DNA from 4 places in the Herbaspirillum sp. SJZ099 genome. Region 3 is predicted to be linked to each of the others. Evidence: predicted binding sites of a transcription regulator. Region 3 holds the regulator's gene; each other region holds the start of a gene.

The links. The regulator sigma-54, encoded in region 3, starts transcription at its own class of promoters, with help from an activator protein. The targets are predictions, from matches to a motif close to TGGCANGNAANCTGCTTT.
Region 1: a site for sigma-54 is predicted at 1,336-1,353, ahead of prpB (methylisocitrate lyase). Genes of this name have one in related genera too.
Region 2: a site for sigma-54 is predicted at 1,575-1,592, ahead of glnA (type I glutamate--ammonia ligase). Genes of this name have one in related genera too.
Region 4: a site for sigma-54 is predicted at 985-1,002, ahead of FB597_RS15500 (TorF family putative porin). Genes of this name have one in related genera too.

The regions. Positions count from the first base shown of each region.
Region 1 is NZ_VIUO01000001.1:483,368-485,568, reverse strand. It holds gene prpC (2-methylcitrate synthase) at 1-269, opposite strand, end outside; gene prpB (methylisocitrate lyase) at 356-1,246, opposite strand; gene prpR (propionate catabolism operon regulatory protein PrpR) at 1,560-2,201, shown strand, end outside.
Region 2 is NZ_VIUO01000001.1:475,041-477,241, reverse strand. It holds gene glnA (type I glutamate--ammonia ligase) at 48-1,463, opposite strand; gene FB597_RS02020 (rhodanese-like domain-containing protein) at 1,880-2,201, shown strand, end outside.
Region 3 is NZ_VIUO01000003.1:45,228-47,428, forward strand. It holds gene lptB (LPS export ABC transporter ATP-binding protein) at 1-127, shown strand, start outside; gene FB597_RS08035 (RNA polymerase factor sigma-54) at 227-1,717, shown strand; gene hpf (ribosome hibernation-promoting factor, HPF/YfiA family) at 1,863-2,201, shown strand, end outside.
Region 4 is NZ_VIUO01000007.1:95,318-97,518, reverse strand. It holds gene FB597_RS15505 (P-II family nitrogen regulator) at 1-128, opposite strand, end outside; gene FB597_RS15500 (TorF family putative porin) at 141-923, opposite strand; gene FB597_RS15495 (accessory factor UbiK family protein) at 1,357-1,602, shown strand; gene FB597_RS15490 (YifB family Mg chelatase-like AAA ATPase) at 1,676-2,201, shown strand, end outside.

The DNA.
Region 1 (2,201 bases), on a different contig from region 3:
GCCGGCAGGCCGCGCAGCGCCTTCAACTTGGCCTTGTAGGCGCGCAGTTCGGCCGCGGTGGGCAACTTGCCGTGCACCAGCAGGTGGGCGATCTCTTCGAATTCGCAGCTGTCGGCCACGTCCAGGATGTCGTAGCCGCGGTAATGCAGGTCGTTGCCGGTCTTGCCGACGGTGCACAGCGCGGTGTTGCCGGCCGTCACGCCGGACAGCGCCACGGATTTCTTGGGCTTGAAGCCGCCTGCTGCCGGGGTTGTCTGCTGCTCGCTCATCGTGTTCTCCTCAGGGGTATCGGTTATGTATTGCTTATGCGTTGATGGCGCCCGGCTCGCCGCGCGCCATGTGATGACGTTTTCTCTTATTTGTTCTTCTGCTGCGCGAACAGCGCATCGAGCTTCTGCTCGTAGGTGTGGTAGTCGATGCGGTCGTACAGCTCCATGCGCGTTTGCATGGTGTCGACCACGTTCTTCTGCGTGCCGTCGCGGCGAATCGCGTTGTAGACGTTCTCGGCCGCCTTGTTCATGGCGCGGAAAGCCGACAGCGGATACAGCACCAGGCCGACGTCGGCACCCTTGAGTTCATCCACGGTAAACAGCGGGGTCGAGCCGAACTCGGTGATGTTAGCCAGGATCGGCACCTTTACCGCATTGGCGAATTTCTTGTACATCGCCAGGTCGGTGATGGCTTCCGGGAAGATCATGTCGGCGCCGGCTTCGACGCAGGCCACCGCGCGCTCGATGGCCGCCTCCAGGCCTTCGACGGCCAGGGCATCGGTGCGCGCCATGATCACGAAATCATCGTCGGTACGGGCATCGACGGCGGCCTTGATGCGATCCACCATTTCCTGCTTGCTGACGATCTCCTTGCCGGGGCGGTGGCCGCAGCGCTTGGCGCCGACCTGGTCTTCGATGTGGATGGCGGCGGCGCCGAACTTGATCATCGACTTGACGGTGCGCGCGACGTTGAAGGCCGAGGCGCCAAAGCCGGTATCGACATCCACCAGCAGCGGCAGGTCGCACACGTCGGTGATGCGGCGCACGTCGGTCAGCACATCGTCGAGGTTGGAGATACCCAGGTCGGGCAAGCCCAGCGAGCCGGCCGCCACGCCGCCGCCGGACAGGTAGATCGCGCGAAAGCCGGCGCGCTTGGCCAGCAATGCGTGGTTGGCGTTGATCGCGCCGATGACCTGCAGCGGGGATTCTTCCTGGACGGCCTTGCGGAATGCTGCGCCTGCGGAGTGGAGAGCCATGGTGACACCTTCTGGATGGGTTGCTGGATACGCTGAAGCGGGCGCCAGGCAATGGCGGCGACGTTTCAGCGGACAAACTGGCAGACTGCATTGCAACGCCCGTGCCATCCCCCGGCCCGAAAAGCGAACCTTGCTGGCCGCCGCCTCCGCTCCGGACATAAAACACAGCAAAATCAATGACTTAGCCCACTCCTCGCCCTGCCCGCAACGCGACACAGGCGTGTTCCCCCGTGCCTCTGCCAGGCAGCAAAAGTGTTTCACATGTGTTACATTTTTGTTCCATGAGACACTAAATGAAACACACCTCCTTTCAATGAAACGCCCCGCCTATCGCGATGCCGACCGCCCGGCCGACAAACCGGTCATCTGGACGGTATCGGTTTCCCGCCTGTCCGAGCTCTTTCGCGACATCACGCTGGAGTTCGACGAGCTGGCCGACATCGAACCCATCCACCTCGGTTTCGACGAGGCGGTGCGCCACATCCGCGAACGGCTGGCGACCGAGCGCTGCGACGCGGTCATCTCGGCCGGCTCCAACGGCGCTTATCTCAAGAGCCGCCTGCCGGTGCCGGTGATCGTGGCCCGCGCCAGCGGCTTCGACGTGATGCAGGCGCTGGCCCGCGCGCGCAAGCTCACGCCGCGCATCGGCCTGATCACCTATCAGGAAACCATGCCGGCACTGGCCGAATTCCAGCAGATGTTCGGCCTGGACATCGTGCAGCGCACCTACGCCACCGAGGAAGATGCGCGCGCCCAGGTCAACGACCTCAAGGCCGCCGGCATCAAGGCCATCGTCGGCGCCGGCCTGATCACCGACCTGGCAGAAGAAGCCGGCCTGCAAGGCGTCTTCATCTATTCCTCGGCCTCGGTGCGCCAGGCGTTCGAAGACGCGCTGGAACTGGCGCGCCTGACCCAACTGGAATCCGGCCGCTGGCGCAGCCTGCCGGTGGCCGAT
Region 2 (2,201 bases), on a different contig from region 3:
AAAAAAGGGGAAGCAAGCTTCCCCTTTTTTTGAAGACCCGTCTTCGATTACAGCGAGTAGTACATATCGAATTCGATCGGGTGAGTGGTCATGCGGAAGCGTTGGACTTCCTGACCCTTCAGTTCCAGATAGGCATCGATCATGCTGTCGGTGAAGACGCCGCCGCGGGTCAGGAACTCGCGGTCCTTGTCCAGGTGGTCCAGCGCTTCTTCCAGCGAGGCGCAGACGGTCGGGATCAGCTTGTCTTCTTCCGGCGGCAGGTGGTACAGGTCCTTGGTCGCGGCTTCGCCCGGGTGGATCTTGTTCTGCACGCCGTCCAGGCCAGCCATCAGCAACGCGGCGAAGCACAGGTACGGATTGGCCAGCGGATCCGGGAAACGAGTCTCGATGCGGCGGCCCTTCGGGTTGGCCACGTGCGGGATACGGATCGATGCCGAACGGTTGCGGGCCGAGTAGGCCAGCTTGACCGGGGCTTCGAAGCCGGGAACCAGGCGCTTGTACGAGTTGGTGCCGGGGTTGGTGATCGCGTTGAGCGCCTTGGCGTGCTTGATGATGCCGCCGATGTAATACAGCGCGAATTCCGACAGGCCGGCGTAGCCGTCGCCTGCGAACAGGTTCTTGCCGTCCTTCCATACGGACTGGTGCACGTGCATGCCCGAACCGTTATCGCCGACCAGCGGCTTGGGCATGAAGGTTGCGGTCTTGCCGTAGGTATGGGCGACGTTCCAGATCACGTACTTCAGGGTCTGGGTCCAGTCGGCGCGCTCGACCAGGGTCGAGAACTTGGTGCCCAGCTCGTTCTGGCCGGCGCCGGCCACTTCGTGGTGGTGCACTTCGACGGGGATGCCCAGCGATTCCAGGATCAGGGACATTTCCGAACGCATGTCCTGGAAGCTGTCGACCGGCGGAACCGGGAAGTAGCCGCCCTTGACGGTCGGACGGTGGCCGGAGTTGCCGCCTTCGATCTTGGCGCCGGTGCTCCAGGAAGCTTCTTCGGAATCGATCTTGACGAAGGAACCGGACATGTCCGCGCCCCAGCGCACGCCGTCGAAGATGAAGAATTCGGGTTCCGGGCCGAAGTAGGCGGTGTCGCCCAGGCCGGAGGACTTCAGGTAGGCTTCAGCGCGCTTGGCGATGGAACGCGGGTCGCGGTCGTAGCCCTTGCCGTCGGACGGCTCGATCACGTCACACTGCATGAACAGCGTGGTTTCTTCCATGAACGGGTCGATGTTGGCGGTGTTCGGATCAGGGATCAACAGCATGTCGGAGGCTTCGATACCCTTCCAGCCTGCGATCGACGAACCGTCGAAAGCGTGACCGGATTCGAACTTGTCGATGTCGAAATGCGAAACAGGCACGGAAACGTGCTGTTCCTTGCCGCGGGTGTCCGCGAAACGGAAGTCAACAAATTTGACTTCGTTGTCCTTCACCATCTTCAAAACCTCTGCGGCCGTCCTTGCCATGCGAATCTCCTAAAACGAGGAAGTAGTATAAATTTGGGGGTTGAGCCGTTTTCTGCGACTGGATCTTTGCAATTGATACAACGGTCTTGCGCCGGAACTCAGACGCGGATGATAGCAGATTCCATGCCACCGCCCTTTCAGGGGCGGCAATTATGGAATATTTTAGGGAGCAGAGGCTGGACGGCCGTTCCCTTCAGTGCATGCGGGCTGAATTTGTGCATTATTTTAGTGCATTTTACCCATATTGCACCAACATTGAACATATTGGTGCATATGGCGACTGATGCGCACTTATTTGGTGCTTTTATGCCGATAAGCGATCCAGAGCGATACATCCGCTGCGCCAAAAGAATTAATCTTTTAATTTATTTATAATTTTTAGCCATTTCCACCCCAGATAACCCAGCGAGGCGCCGATGACCCAAGAACAGATCCTCACCATTGCCGGCCAGCGCGCCCAGGACGGCCAGCTCCCCTACCGCGGGGCCGTCACGCCGCAGGAAGCCTTCGCCCTGATTCAGGGCAACCCCGCCATCAAGCTGGTGGACGTGCGGACCAAGGCTGAGCGCGACTGGGTCGGGATGGTGCAAATCCCGGCCGGGCAACACCTGTTCGTGCAATGGAATTTGTATCCGGAAGGCAAGCCCAATCCGCAATTCCTCGAGCAGTTGCAGCAAGCCGCCGGCCCCGACGAGATACTGCTGTTCCTGTGCCGCTCTGGGGTTCGTTCCAAGCATG
Region 3 (2,201 bases):
GCTGGGCATCTGCGACCGCGCCTACATCATCAACCAGGGGACGGTGCTGGCCAGCGGCAGCCCGGACGACATCATCGCCAACGAATCGGTGCGGCGCGTCTACCTGGGCGAACATTTCCGCATGTGAGCGGCCCTGCGCCAAGCCACGCCGGCGCGACGCACAACATGCAACGCACGACAGCACAGCAGCACGTAACAAGCCGGCCACGCGGCGCCCGAAAGCCAGATGAAACAGTCCCTCCAGTTACGCACATCGCAGCACCTCGCATTGACGCCGCAATTGCAGCAGTCGATCAGGCTGCTGCAATTGTCTACTTTGGAACTGCATCAGGAACTGGAACAGATCCTGTCCGACAACCCGCTGCTCGAGCGGCTTGACGACGCGCTCGACAATTCGGTACGGCTGCTGGCCGACGGCGCCCTCTCCGCCTCGCCCTCCAGCGGTGTAGCCGACAACGCCAGCGAAAGCGGCGCCGAGGCGCCCGCGCCCGCAAGCGACGGCGAATCCAGCCTCGACTACCAGGACAACACGCCCGAAGGCAGCGTCAGCGGCGAATCCGAATGGAGCTTCGACGATGTCGCGCGCAACGGCAAATCATCCGACGATGAAGATGCGCGGCCGCAGCTGGAAGCGCACCAGACCACGCTGCGCGAACACCTGGTGGAACAGATCCGCGTCACCGCCCGCACGCTGCGCGACCGCGCGCTGCTGGAGCTGCTGGCCGATACGCTGGACGACAACGGCTACCTGGACGAGCCGCTGGAAGACATCCTGGCGCACCTGCCCGAAGAACTGGGAATCGATCTCGAAGAACTGTCGATCGCGCTCAAGCTGCTGCAAAGCCTTGACCCGGCCGGCGTCGGCGCGCGCAGCCCCAGCGAATGCCTGGCGTTGCAGATCCGCCGGCTGCCCGGCGTGCCTTTCGTCACGCGCAAGCTGGCGCTGAAGATCGTCGAGGATTACCTGCCGCTGTTCGCCCAGCGCGATTTCAACAAGATCAAGAAGGCGCTCGACTGCGACGACGAAGACCTGCGCGAAGCCCAGGTCGTCATCCGCCAATGCCGGCCGCACCCGGGCGCCGAATTCGCCCGCGACGCTTCCGACTATGTGGTGCCGGATGTGATTGTCAAACAAACAAAGAACGGCTGGCAGGTCACGCTCAATCATGACGTCATGCCCAAGCTGCGCGTGAACGCGATGTATGCGAGCGCGCTCAAGCAATCCAAAGGCGAGGTTTCGCTCACATCGCAGCTGCAAGAGGCGAAGTGGCTGATCAAGAATATGCGCCAGCGCTTCGATACAATTTTGCGAGTTGCCCAAGCTATTGTCGAACGTCAAAGAAACTTCTTTTCCCATGGGGCAGTTGCCATGCGCCCCCTTGTGCTGCGCGAAATTGCTGATACACTGGGTCTACACGAGAGCACTATCTCGCGTGTGACAACTCAGAAATACATGCTCACGCCGCATGGCATGTTCGAGTTGAAATACTTCTTCGGTAGCCATGTCGCGACCGAAACCGGAGGTGAAGCCTCCTCCACCGCGATACGGGCACTGATCAAACAACTGATAGGAGCCGAAAACCCGCAGACCCCATTATCCGATAGCAAGATTGCGGATATGCTGGCAGAACAAGGCATGGTGGTCGCGCGACGGACTGTCGCAAAATACCGCGAAGTGCTGAAGATTCCACCAGTCAATCTCCGCAAATCCCTCTGAGTTTTTCCTCAGTTTTTCTGTAGTACTTGCAGCCGTCGCTGTGTTCAGGCAAGCATCCATGCCCTCTGACACAAACGCTGTACTCTCTCCGGGTGTATTGGATGAGATGCACGAACCTCCAGTGACTTCACGATAGGAGTGTTGTATGAATCTGACCATTAGTGGACACCACCTCGAACTGACCCCCGCCATCCGGGAATACGTGCAAAGCAAGCTGGCACGGATCAAGCGTCATTTCGACAATGTGATCGACATCAGCGTCATCCTGAGCGTAGACAAACTGACAGAAAAAGAAAAAAGGCAAAAGGCGGAAATCAACGTCCATATCAAAGGGAAGGATTTGCATGCGGAAAGTATCGCCCACGATCTCTACGCGGCCATCGATGCATTGATCGACAAGCTCGATCGCCAGGTCATCAAGCACAAGGATCGGCTGCAAGACCATTATTCGATGGCCAAGAGGTTGCCGGAAGACACCGTTTCG
Region 4 (2,201 bases), on a different contig from region 3:
GTATGGCCTTTCTGGCGGCCGAAGCCCTTGACCTCGGTCACGGTGATGCCCTGCACCCCGATCGCGGAGAGGGCTTCACGCACCTCGTCCAGCTTGAAGGGTTTGATGATCGCTGTGATCAGTTTCATACGCACCTCTTGTTAGAAAGTTTTGCTGAGGGAAAAGACGACACCGTTCTTGCCAACGTTTTTGAGGCCGTCCGAAGCCGGGGTAGTCGCAAAGCCATCCGTCAGGTCGGTACCGACATAAGCCACACCCAAGGTGATGCCGGCCAGATCGTCGAACGTCTTGGACAGGCCGATCTTCCAGTCGGTGTAACTGGCCTGGCTGGGGTTGCCGCGCACATTCTGATGGCCGACATGCAGACCCAGCATGATGCCGTAGAAGGTTTCGATGTTGGCGCCCAGATCATAGTACTGGCTGTACTTGCTGTTGACCGCGCCGAACAGGTTGGTCAGCGATTGCGAATACTTGAAGTAGCCCGGACCGTAACCGATCTGGCCATACAGTTCGAAGGTGTTGGCGTTTTTCGCGATGTCCGCGTAATTGTTGCCCGGATAGTAGTAATACAGGCCGCCGACGTCATAGGTGAAACCGCCGCCGATGTCGCCGCGCTTGCCGCCGTAGATGTCCCATTCGACATCGCCCTTGCCGCCGCTGCCCTTGGCCATGTCGACGCCATCCTTGATCCACTTGATGTTGGTCAGCCAGGTGCCGGCATACAGGCCGGTCGGGTTATGGGTATAGTCTGCGCCGACTTGCAATGCCGGATCGAAGCGCGTCTGGGTCAGGCCACGATAGCGGTAATCGCTCACCACGGCGGCATTGAAGCTGAATTCGTTGTCTGGCTTGGCGTCTTCCGCGCGGGCCATGGTAGTAACAAACGATGCTGCGATGGCTGTTGCAAGAATCAGTTTCTTCATGACTTCCCTCTGGATTGTTGTTGAACAATAAAAATCGTTTCTTGTGTTTTGCCAAGGCCATGTAGCAGGAGCCGTGCCAAGTCCTTTCGGCACGGCGAACTCGGCTTTCCCAGAGAAAGAAGGCTTTCCTCCCGATTTTTTTGTAGATAAAGACCAAAATAGTGCGCACAAAGGACAAAAGCACAGTGTTGGTGCGATATTGGTTTCCTTTTGACAAACTTCTTCACTATCGGCAAACACTTTTTTGGTGCGCAGCGTTCGACAAGCCATGAGGATCACCAAGTCGGATCACTTTTCCCTTCAGGATGCTTTCACCGCCCGGCCAGGCATGTCTCCGCGATGGCGCTTGTCCGCGCATCCAGCGCCGACGGTTTATGCATGGCCAGGAAACGGCTAAACTTGACGCCACAACAACCTGCCAAGGAGATCCGTCATGGACAAGCCCCAATTCTTTGAAGACCTGCAATCCAAACTCAACAAGGCGATCGAAAACTCTCCGGCCAAGGACCTCGAAAAGAACGTCAAGGCCATGCTGAGCCAGGGTTTTGCCAAGCTGGACCTGGTCACGCGCGAGGAATTCGACGTCCAGGCCCAGGTGCTGGCCAAGACCCGCGCCCGCCTGGAAGCGCTGGAAGCGCGTGTTGCCGAGCTTGAAGCCCAGCAAAAACAAACCCTATGACGCCGACGACAGCCGCCCCTCCTTTTCCCTCGCCCGCCGCCATTCACCCCAAGGACTGCCCAGGTTCGCCGCGATGAGCCTGGCCGTCCTTCGCAGCCGCGCCCTGGCCGGCATGCGCGCCTCGCCGGTCACGGTCGAGGTGCACCTGGCCAATGGATTGCCTTCCTTCACCATCGTCGGCCTGCCCGAGGCTGAAGTAAAGGAAGCCAAGGATCGCGTACGCGCCGCGCTGCAAAACGCGCGCTTCGAGTTCCCGGCCCGCCGCATCACCGTCAACCTGGCCCCGGCCGACCTGCCCAAGGAATCCGGCCGCTTCGACCTGCCCATCGCGCTGGGCATCCTGGCCGCTTCCGGCCAAGTGCCGGGCGACAGCTTCGACCGATATGAATTCGCGGGAGAACTCTCGCTATCGGGCGAGCTGCGGCCGATCCGCGGCGCCCTGGCCATGACTTACGCCATGCACCACGCCGGCGGCGATGCCTCATCTCGGCGCGCCTTCATCTTGCCGGCTGCCAATGCCGATGAAGCCGCCCTGGTGATGGATGCCACCATCCTGCCGGCGCGCTCGTTGCTGGATGTCTGCGCGCATTTCTCCTCCC